DNA from 2 places in the Virgibacillus dokdonensis genome. Region 1 is predicted to be linked to the other one. Evidence: riboswitches for the same ligand, from Rfam matches in the RefSeq annotation. Region 1 holds a riboswitch; the other holds the start of a gene.

Region 1 (5,968 bases):
TTCTACATCGTTCAACTAGTATAAGATATGTATCGCCTACCTTTTTCTAGTTAGTCATAGCAATTAGAATATCGGAATTGTTAGTAGATTTATAAAGTAGTACGTAATAGATGTAAAATAATAACTTATATGTCATGTGATGTAATCAAAATTATAGCATAAAAAAATGAAAAAGGAAGTAGGTGGGACAAATGAAAAATGAGAAAAGTCGAAGCATTTTTCAATATAAGAAACTAGAATGATCATCCATATATCCTAAGCTCTTTATGATAACCTAAATCAATGCATGGTAGACTATCTTATCAAACACTTTTGATTCGAAGCGTGTGCCAATAATAGATATTTTTATTTAGAATTATAAAATAAGACATGCTATTCATAGATTAATACTTTTATAATAGGACATTTTTATATGAAAGGGAAGCATGAAACGACGTAGTATAAAGAAAATGAAAAAATCTCCTAAAAAGCCTATATAAGTTACATTTTTTATGTAACTCAAGGATGTATATATTGTCTATACTATGACTTATTTAATTTGTTTTATAGGTATTAATACCTATTAGTTTACCGAGAATGAGTTAAATGATTTATTGTCATATATGGAAATCTACGATACTATTATCCCCACAAGAAATACCAATAGTTTCCAATAAAAGGAGTGAATGCAAATGCAAAAGAAATGGTTTCATCGAATGGGTTTGCTCACCTTAGCTACTACGTTAATTGTAAGTAATGCTCAGGTGACCCATGCTGCTGATTCAAGGGATGAATGGGAAATAAATGCAGATGTTGAAACAAAATGGGAGCAAGAAAATAAGCAAAAAGGGCCTTCGTTTATTAACGGAGAGTTATCTGAACGAAAAGTGACGAAAGAGGCAGATGTAAGAAAATTTTTGCTGGAGAATAAAGAACTCTTTCAAATTAACTCGGAAACAAAACTAGATTTTATAGAATCTAATGTAGATGATATAGGGATGACTCACTACATTTATAAACCGAAAATTCAAAATATACCGATAGATAATTCTAAAATTGTCGTACATGTGAATAAAGACAAAAAAATTATAGCAATTAACGGGGAATTTCATCCTAATGCTCCTGAAAAATTAACAGAAAAACAAAAACTAACTAAAAAACAAGCAATTAATCATGCTTGGAAACACATTGATATAAAACGTAGTGAAGCCGATCAAAAAATGGCATCATTAACTGGAGAAACGTTTAATACACTGGAAGAAACTGCTGATTTAGTTGTCTATCACGATGACAATAAACAGTACACATTAGCATATCGCGTAGAGCTTCAATTTGCCAAACCGAAACCAGCGTATTGGAATATTTGGGTGAATGCAGAGAGTGGAGAGGTTTTAAAAGCAATCAATCAGGCGCAAGAATTTGCCTCTACTGGAAGTGGAATAGGTACCCTTGGACACCATAGACAGTTAAATACGTTTTATCATCAAGGGGACTATTATCTCTATGATACGACAAAACGAATGAATGGGGTTATTGAAACGTTCACGAATCAAGGAAGAGGCGATAAAAATCTTCCAGGTGTTTATGTGAAAGATGAAGATAATCGCTTTACGAATGAAGAACAACAGGCAGCTGTTGATGCTCACTATTATGCTGGACAAGTATTTGATTATTACTATAATACATTTGGTCGGGTTAGTTACGACAATAATGGCGCGACAATTCGGTCTATTGTCGATTATGGGAATAATTATAATAATGCGGTATGGGTTGGTGATAAAATCATTTACGGCAATGGAGACGGAAGAAGATTTGCTCCGTTATCTGGGGCAAATGATATTGTAGCTCATGAGCTTACACATGGGGTGATTGACGAAACAGCTGATCTCGTCTATGCCAACCAATCTGGTGCATTAAATGAATCGTTTGCTGATGTTTTTGCCTATTTTGTGGATGGTGATTGGTTAATTGGTGAAGATGTATTTACACCTGGTGTTGAAGGGGATGCATTGCGCAGTTTGGCAAACCCAACAAGGTATAATCAGCCAGATCATATGAATGATTATCAACATTTACCAAACACACGAAGAGGCGATTGGGGTGGAGTTCATATCAATAGTGGGATTCCGAATAAAGCGGCCTATTTCACTGTTAATAGCATAGGTATAAGCAAAGCGGAACAAGTTTATTATCGTGCATTAACGACCTATTTAACGCCGAATAGTAGTTTCCAAGATGCAAGACAAGCACTCGTTCAATCTGCTCAAGATTTGTATGGGGAAAGCGCTGCTCAGGAAGTTGCTCGTGCGTGGGAGCGCGTTGGTGTAAACTAATAAGAAGGTGTAAAGAATGAATTTGAAGTGCAAATGAGTGTGGAAATAGTAGGTCATTTACGAATCACATCAAGGTGTGATGATAAGCAAGCTGTTGCTTTTGAATCTAGGTCGTTTTAGATTCATTTGTCTGAAATTGGCGACACATTTGCTTGTTCTTGATAAATATGTATTTACCGTTTATTTATCTTCACTAGTGTATGGAAGCAGCAGGTGGTTTAACTTACAAATGCGTGGTCTAACTCCACCTTCTTTAGACGGTATCCGCTTTTAGCCTTATCTTTTTTGTCCATACGAAGTGAAGAGGTGAAAGTATGGAAGGATATAGAAAAAATAGTCATGCTGTGTATGATATTAAGTATCATGTCATATGGGTGACAAAGTATAGATATAAGGTTTTGGGCGGGCATATAGCGGTGAGAGTGCGTGATTTGCTAAGACAAGGTTGTGAAGCTAGGGGAATTACTATATTTGCAAGGAAGTGTTGGAAAAGACCACATTCATTTATTATTATCCTGTCCTCCAAGTATTGCTCCAAGTAAAATATTGCCGTATCTAAAAGGAAGATCATCAAGATTATTGCAGGATGAGTTTCCAGAACTCAAAAAGAGATATTGGGGGCAGCACTTGTGGGCAAGAGGATATTTTTGTGCCACCGTAGGGACGGTAACGGAAGAAATAATAAGAAATGATATAACAAATCAATTCAATGAAGGTAAGGACGAAATATTTAGTCTAGCTTTGAGGATGCTTTAGCTAAGGCCTTTGAGCAGGACTTTAGCCTGGGGAACGACTTTAGTCGTCGACATTTTTGTCTAAATCCACCTGCTTTAGCAGGTGGTCGTTTAAGAGCTACCTTCATCTCTCTGACTATTTATTTGAACAATAGCTATAAAAAATGGATGCTAAACAACTTTTAACGCTAAAAGCTGTTCAAAGAACAATTTATCGTTTATAATAGATGAAAATCATATACATAGAAACCACAAGGGGAGCCATTTGGCTGAGATGGAACGGAATCGTTCGAGACCCTTTGAACCTGTTTAGTTAGCACTTGCGTAGGGATGTGGGCAACAATGCTTAGGTTTATGCATAAAATGCTAGTTTGATTTACAAGGAAGATTCTGTGTGTAAAACGAACGTTTAAAGCATTTACCTTTTATACAATCAATGAACAACTACGTCGAACAATGCTGCTTCCCTTGAGGTTTCCGTGAAAGGGGAGCTTTTTTAATGAAAAATATTCGCTTATTAGTAATGATTGAAGCAGCATTTTTTGCAGCATTTGCCATGATTTTGGATTTTCTTCCTTCGATTAAATTATCACCAGCTATATCGATTTCTTTTGCTATGGTGCCCATATTTATTCTTGCATTTCGGAGAGGAATGTTGGCGGGTATATTAGCGGGTTTCTTATGGGGGTTATTGCAGGTAATGCTCGGTGATGCTTACTATTTGACACCATTGCAATTTTTTATTGAATATTTTATTGCTTTTGCTAGCGTTGGTTTTGCCGGAATACTCGCTCCTTTAATTCAAAATAATTATCAAAAAGGGAATAAACGAATTGCTTTGGCATGGGTTGTAGCTGCGACATTCATTGGTAGCATCGCGAGGTATTTTTGGCATTTTCTTGCAGGTGTCATTTTCTGGGGGAAATATGCCCCCGAAGGAATGTCGCCAGTTCTGTATTCATTTATAATGAATGGAACGACTTTTGTAGGTGCGTTTGTTTTTTGTACGATTGTTTTGCTAGTGATTTTAGCGAGTGCTCCGCGATTAGTGCAGGCAGAAACATTTATGACCAAAAAACAGGTGAAGAAAGCTTCTTAAATATAATTGCTTTCTTTTAAGACTACAAAGAAAAAACGAAAGCCGTGTTCTTTTATATTCATAGCCAACGTTTTTACTTTACACTATAGGAATGCATAATAGTTCATAGTATAAGAACTACAGCTTTCGCCATAAGATTTGAGATAAGCCAAGTTTTATAAAAATGACGTTGGCTATTAACGTTACATAACGATTAAACATCTTAGATCTTGCTTCAAGAATTGAAGTTGCTAGAGCTGGACAAGTTAACAGTCCAGCTCCACAAACAGTTCTTTCGATATGCCCTACGGATGAGTGAAAAACCGAAGTTTGAAATGGCAGTCTATTGTTGAATTTTCTAAATTATGTTAACAATAAGCCGTAAACAATTGCACTGACTTAGTGATATATTTTAATAGTTTTCTTTGCAAAGTAATTAATATGATATATAAATATAGAAAAATGTTGCAAATCGCTTTTGGATCAACGTTTTGTAACAGTTTTGTTTTAGAACGGATTCGTAGCCCATTGTAACGACTGTTTAATAAACATTCTCGGATGCAATTTTAATTGTGCTACCATGTATTCAGCTAAATCTTCGGCTTGCATGTATTTATCGTCATTTTTCTCCGCTAACTTTTCGCCGAAAGCAAGCTCTGTGGCAACAAGGCTTGGATTTAATGTGAAAACGCGAATGTTATTTCTGCGCACTTCTTGCATTAAAGCTTCGGACATACCTTGAATGGCAAATTTGGAAGCACTGTAAGAAGTCGAACCTGCTGTTCCTTTTATTCCGTTACTGGAGGAGATCATGATAATATCGCCTTGGTTTTTCTTAAGCATATGTGGTAAGACGGCACGGGTCACGTGATACGTACCGAACACATTCACCTCTAAAGTTTGCTTCCACGTTACTGGATCCATCTCTAGAAAATTATCAAATGTTCCAATACCTGCATTATTTATTAAAATATTTGCAGGCCCAAGCGACGTTTCTAGCTTCGCAACAGCCCCCTCTACTTCTTCCAACTTTGCTATATTAGCAACAGCATAACTGGCGTTAACGCCATATGTTTCTACTTCTCTTGCAACAGCTTCCAGTTTGGATTCCGTACGCGCAATGATGCCTAAATGAACACCTTCCTTAGCAAGAGCAAGTGCAGTTGCTCTTCCAATACCGCTACCAGCACCTGTAATATACGCAATCTTTCCTTTAATTTGTTGCCCCATCGTAAGTCATCCCCTCTCCCTTGATTCTTACTTGTATTGTAAGTATATCTTATATGAAAGAATAAATTCAAACTACAGACTCCTATCATGAGAAAATCACTCCCGCACGTCGTAAAGTCGCTCATGAACGTGGAAAAAGCGCTCGCCGCGTGGGAAAAGTCGCTCATCTTCTGGTTAAGTACGTTTATCGCCATAAGGAAGTAGCCGCTTAGTTGAGAATAAGTTACTTTTAACCGAAAGACTGAATAACTTTCATTACTTCTGGTACTCTTTGCTATATTCATTTATATTTTAATTATTTAGAAACGCATCGATTGATGGTATTTACTGAATAAGGTATTATTGCTTCTCTCTAAATAGAACGTTTAAACAATAAATTTGCTCATCCTGAATGTAAACTATTACGTTAATCAAGTTGACAATGTTGTTTTTTCCAAGTACAATTTTGAAAAACATCAACGTTTATTGGAAATAGGGGGATTTATTAATATGGAACAGCAACGAAAAAGACTTCGCTTTATGCTTAATTGTGCTTTGTTTGCAGCACTCACAGCTATTTTGGCGCAAATTGAAATACCACTACCACTCATACCGATAAGTGGACAAACTTTAGC
Region 2 (5,968 bases), 180 kb from region 1:
CATCTGTATCTAAAACTGCTGTTAACTCTACATCATCATTAATAAAAAACGGAATGTTATGTTGGCGACAGATATTGCGCAATTCTTTTCCTAATAACGTTTTTTGTATGCCAGATAAAGCACCAGATCCTTTTTCCCGATATTGAAAAGCTGTAATACCTGCCTGAATCGCTTCTTTTAAAACTTGCTTCGGGTCTCGATCACAATTTTGGCTTCCCATGATGAAATATTTACGTAAAGCTTTTTGTAAATGCAAGCTTCTAGCCTCCTTATTTACTTAACGTTTAGCTCTTGCGAAAGACATATTACTTGATGTTAAGCTGATCTATTCCATTGGACAATGCGTCAATAAAGGCTGGAAGAAAGCTGCCAGAACCTTGAACATGCTCTTGATTAGCAGCATACTCGGCTGCTAATCCATAAAAATGTACGGCTGCAAATGCCTGTTCTTCTACTTTCGCATTTGTAGCTAGACAAGCTGCTATAATAGAGCCTAGCAAACAACCAGCACCTGTGATTTTTTCCAAATAGACATGCCCGCTTCTGTTTTCTATTACCGTTTCATTGTTACTACAAATATAGTCCGTCTCTCCTGTTACTACAGCAGTCGTATGATACATGTTGGCTACTTTTTTAGCAATCTCTTTTCCATCACCATCTCCGACAGATTCTACCCCCTTTACTTCCCATGGCATATCAACTAGCTTAGCCATTTCGCCTGCATTTCCTTTAATAACAGTAAATTGTACTTCTTGTAATAATTGTTTAACGACATCTTTACGAAATGATGTGGCGCCAATGCCAACAGGGTCTAGTACTACTGGGATGTCTTTTTTGTTGGCGGCTTTACCAGCAAGCTTCATTGCTGGTATCTCTGTCAATGTTGATGTACCAATATTTATAAGCACACCATTAGAAATGGACGCCATTTCTTCTGCTTCTTCTGTTGCTTTTGCCATAATCGGTGAAGCCCCAAAAGCTAGTAAACCATTAGCAGTAAAATTCATCACGACTTCATTTGTCAAATTGTGAATTAACGGATTGGCCTCCCTAACTTGCTCTATAATTGATGTATTCATTGTTTCACCCTTTCTTCACGAATTCCCCAATGGTTGGTAGGGCCGTTCCCAGCGCCTAATGGGAAAGAATGCTTAATAGCTGCTGTAACAAATTGTTTAGCCTCTTTTACCGCTTCATATAACGGCAGGCCTTTAGCTAAATGAGCGGTAATGGCTGCCGAGTACGTACAACCAGTGCCATGCGTACTTGTTGTGTCAAAGCGTTTGGAGTGAAAGGTATGCATCTTATGTCCATCATATAAATAGTCAATGGCATCTCCATGCATATGTCCACCTTTTACTAGGGCAGCCCGAGCACCATGTTTATCCACCATTTCTTTGGCTGCTTCTTGTAAATCGTTAACATCATGGATTTTGTTGCCAGTAATAAATTCTGCTTCTGGAATATTTGGCGTAACAACAGTTGCTAAAGGTAGAAGCTGTTCTTTTAAATAATCTCTTGCTTCTTCGGCAATTAAAGGATCGCCGCTAGTAGCAACCATAACAGGGTCCATGACGTAGTATGCGTCTGTACTAGTAAGTTGTTTTTGGATGACGCGCATCATCGATTCATTGGCAATCATGCCTGTTTTTAGACTGTGTACAGGCATGTCAGAAAAAACAGATTGCAATTGCTCATCTATCATATCAATAGGGATATGGTGGACATTTTGTACACCAGTTGTATTTTGTGCAACAATCGATGTGATGACGGACATACCATAAACAGTTAACTCTTGAAATGTTTTCAGATCTGCCTGAATACCTGCACCTCCACTTGGGTCAGTTCCTGCAATCGTTAATGCACATGGAATTGGTTTCAAATTATTCGCTTCCTTTCTTTATATAATTGCCAGTATATTTCGTGAACCATGATGGCTCATTTTCGAGCGAACTACTATCTAGAATGATTCCCAAACATATAAATAGTTATCATATAGTCTTGGACTTAAAGCCAGTTTAATACTGCCTTTGTATACGAATCAGCTTATCTGTATTCACGCGTGAAACAATAAACCACCCTAAAAAAGCTCCAGAAATGCTACTTGCTAAAAATGACGGGACAAAGAATAGAGCTCCGGCACTACTGTCCATGAATAAGCGAGCAATGGGTACGGCAAGCAAGGATCCTACAATTCCAGTCCCTATACTTTCTCCAATGACAGCCCATCGTTTCTTCTCAAATCTACGATACAGTAAAGCTGCAAACCATGCTCCTACCATGGCTCCTGGAAATGCTAATAAAGTTCCAAGTCCTAGCATATTTCGTAACAGACCAATCATAAAAGCTATTATTACAGCAGGTCCAGGTCCTAACGTAATAGCTGCCATCACATTAACAGCATGTTGCACGGGGTACGCTTTGGCAAATCCAGCAGGAAACCAAAGAAATTGTGCTGCTAGTGTGCCAATAGCAACAAAGACAGCCATTAATGTTAATGTGTATGTTTTTTTCATAGCATCACCTTGCTTTTGTCTATTTTACTAAGAGGAAAGTAGTGAAGAACAGCATTTTTAATAGAAGTTGCTGTAAGGTTTCTTTCATTCTAAACGGGAAGTCGTTGTCGACGAATAGAATAGAACAAAAGGAACAAGCATAACGCCATGTTACTTATCCTATAAACCTTATCTTTTCCTAACATGCAAAAAAAGTCAGACCCCAGACAGAACCTGACTTAGAAGAAGAAATATAGAAAGAGAATCTCTACTACTTCCCTCCGCTGGTCTTAACCAGATCAGGTCAATAAGAGTCAGAAGCTATTGCTTCTTCTCAGCCCATGATAGGCTCCCCTAGTAGTTCTTATAAAATATTCTACTAAAATATTAAACGCTAACACATCAAGCTTAACAAAATGGTAGATGTTTGTCATGGAAAAAGCTAGTACCTTTCCGCATCTTTATTACCTTGAATTGTACTTGCGTGGTTTAGAGATAGTTGTAAAGGGAAAATAATTGCCTGTTTTGAATAATGGCCTGCAAATCCACTTTCTATAAAATTACGGTCCATCTTTTATAGATGAAGTTAAAACATATTCAAAACTTTTAAAAGAAAGGTTAATAATTTCATGTGGACATGAATATGATAAGCATTACAAGATGGTTCTAAAATCCTAGTTTTTCATCGGTATATTAGAAACGCTTTCATGAAGAGGTGGTGACCTACTCCATGAGATTATAGAAGGATAAATCAGAAAGTGAAAGGAGGGGGAACAAATCTATTACAAAATAAGTAAATGCAAGATATTCCTTACAGGTGATAATGAACCGGGGAAAAAACTGTTTCAATAGACTGAATTTTTAGTTTGTTAACAAGATACCTATTTGCGAGTTTAAAATGTAAAGGCATGACAACATCCACCGCAAATATATGGCAAGAAACTATCTATTTCTAAAGTTGAGGTGCTTTAGAGTGGTGGAAATTTGTAAGAAACGAGGTGAAATCAGAATGTCCAAAGAAGTCATACTGGAACTAAAAGATGTCCATACGCATTTTTTTACGGAAAAAGGGGAGGTTCCCGCTGTGAATGGGGTTCGTTTATCTGTATGTAAAGGAGAGGTCGTTGGTATTGTTGGAGAATCGGGCTGTGGAAAAAGCGTCACATCCTTATCCATCATGCAATTAATACCTAGCCCGCCTGGCAAAATTGTAAGTGGTGACATTTATTTTAAAGGGGAAAATATCGTATCAGCTTCTCCTAAAAGAATGAAACAGATACGGGGAAATGAAATTGCTATGATTTTTCAGGAACCAATGACATCTTTAGATCCTTTATTTACCATTGGTAATCAAATGATAGAAGCGATTCGACTACACGAAAAAACAAGCAAAAAAGAAGCGCGTAACAAAGCGATTACATTATTAGAACTTGTTGGAATTCCTAGGGCAAATGCTATTGTCGCTAGTTATCCGCATCAATTATCAGGTGGAATGCGACAGCGGGTCATGATTGCAATGGCGATGGCTTGCGAACCAGATTTGTTAATAGCGGATGAACCAACAACAGCACTTGATGTAACGATACAGGCACAAATACTCGATTTAATGCGACAGTTAAATCAAGAAAAGCAGACAGCTATTCTGTTCATCACACATGATTTAGGTGTCGTTGCAGAGATTTGTGATCGCGTCGCAGTGATGTATGCTGGGCAAATCATCGAAGAAGGGACGACGAGAGAAATATTAAAATATCCTAACCACCCCTATACAAAAGGATTAATTCGTTCATTACCAAATGTGAAGAAAACAGAACAACAATTATATTCTATTCCAGGTACGGTTCCTAAGCCACAGAAGGAAAAGATAGGTTGTCGTTTTGCACCTCGTTGTGAATGGGCATTTGCACCATGTTTTCAAGCAAACCCTCCATTATATGAACTAGAAAATAACCGCACAAGTAGATGCTTTTTACATGAAAAGGAAGCATGATTGCTCCCATTAAAGCAAGCAGGAAGGAGGTAGAGGAGAAAGTGGTCCAACCATTGTTAGAAGTGAAAGGATTACAGAAACATTTCGCAGTTAAAGGCGGGGTATTTGGAAGGAAAAAGCGTGTTATCAAAGCTGTCGATGATGTCTCATTCAGTGTAAGAGAAGGAGAGATACTTGGTATTGTTGGAGAGTCAGGATGCGGAAAATCAACAACTGGAAAAGCCATTTTACGATTATTGGAGCCTTCGAGTGGGGAAGTGATGTTTGCTGGAAAAAGGATAAAGGATCTTGAAGCAAAAGAGTTGCGAAAGCTCCGCAAAGATATGCAAATTATTTTTCAAGATCCTTACGCTTCGTTAAATCCAAGACATACGGTTGAAAAAATCATTGCAGAACCGCTACTTGTTCATGGGGTGACAGCCAAAACAGCACGTAAACAGCGTGTGAAAGAACTGTTAGAAATAGTCGGTTTAAATAGCTACCATGCTTCCAGATACCCACATCAATTTAGTGGTGGACAACGGCAACGAATTGGTATTGCTAGAGCGTTAGCAAATCATCCTAAATTAATTATTTGCGATGAGGCTGTTTCTGCATTGGATGTATCTGTTCAGGCGCAAATTTTGAATTTAATGCAAAAATTACGTGAAGAATTTCAATTGACTTATTTGTTTATTGCGCATGACTTAAGTGTTGTAAAGTATATTAGTGATCGTGTAGGGGTCATGTACTTGGGACGAATGATGGAATTAGCGGACAAGGATACATTGTATGAAAATCCACAGCACCCATACACCCAAGCATTATTATCAGCTGTACCGACCCCAGATCCAGATGGCATTCGAGAACGAATTATTTTAAAAGGGGATGTACCTAGCCCTGCAAACCCCCCACCAGGTTGTGTCTTTCATACACGATGCCCGCAAGCAATGGATATTTGTAAAACAGCTAAACCTGCTTTCCAAGAGATGGAAGCGAATCATTTTATTGCTTGTCATTTATACACGTGAAAGCATGTTGTGTAAAGGGATGTGCACGATTGAAAATGGTTAGCGAGCATGAAAAAACTTACTAGTGCATATGGAGTGCTCATTAAATGTGTGAGGGTAAAATGTAGAACTTCGTGTTCGTTTACACGATAGGAAAGCATAAAATTTTAAAGGTTTATCGTATAACATTACAGCTTTCGCCCATAAGACTTGGCGACAAAACAAGTCTTTCTAACTAAAAAATTTTAAGGGGGAAGAAAAATGAAGGGGAAATGCGCGATTTGGTTTATTTTCATGCTGCTATGTATGTTATTTCTAGCAGCGTGTAGTGGTGATGGTGGAGCAAAAACGGACAAAGCAGAGGAGGAAAGTGGTGGTGCAAGTGAAGAGGGTACTAAGGGCGAAAAAGAGGCAACGGCTAACGAAGAGCAGGTATTAGTATTTGGCCGTGGTGGTGATTCAGTTAGTTTAGATTTTGCGAGTGTTTCTGATGG

The links. A riboswitch is a leader RNA that binds a small molecule or an ion and turns the genes downstream of it on or off. The one in region 1 is predicted to bind thiamine pyrophosphate.
Region 2: it holds a riboswitch for thiamine pyrophosphate, as region 1 does, so the genes downstream of both, thiW (energy coupling factor transporter S component ThiW) here and thiT (energy-coupled thiamine transporter ThiT) in region 1, are expected to answer to the same signal.

Annotation. Positions count from the first base shown of each region.
Region 1 covers NZ_LT745763.1:3,265,557-3,271,524, reverse strand. The annotation lists gene B2C77_RS16825 (M4 family metallopeptidase) at 672-2,312, shown strand; partial or broken gene tnpA (IS200/IS605 family transposase) at 2,627-3,068, shown strand; TPP riboswitch at 3,291-3,394, shown strand; gene thiT (energy-coupled thiamine transporter ThiT) at 3,546-4,145, shown strand; gene B2C77_RS16810 (3-ketoacyl-ACP reductase) at 4,632-5,354, opposite strand; gene B2C77_RS16805 (biotin transporter BioY) at 5,844-5,968, shown strand, end outside.
Region 2 covers NZ_LT745763.1:3,449,731-3,455,698, reverse strand. The annotation lists gene thiE (thiamine phosphate synthase) at 1-256, opposite strand, end outside; gene thiM (hydroxyethylthiazole kinase) at 306-1,079, opposite strand; gene thiD (bifunctional hydroxymethylpyrimidine kinase/phosphomethylpyrimidine kinase) at 1,076-1,882, opposite strand; gene thiW (energy coupling factor transporter S component ThiW) at 2,019-2,516, opposite strand; TPP riboswitch at 2,755-2,861, opposite strand; gene B2C77_RS17685 (ABC transporter ATP-binding protein) at 3,505-4,485, shown strand; gene B2C77_RS17680 (ABC transporter ATP-binding protein) at 4,527-5,495, shown strand; gene B2C77_RS17675 (ABC transporter substrate-binding protein) at 5,736-5,968, shown strand, end outside.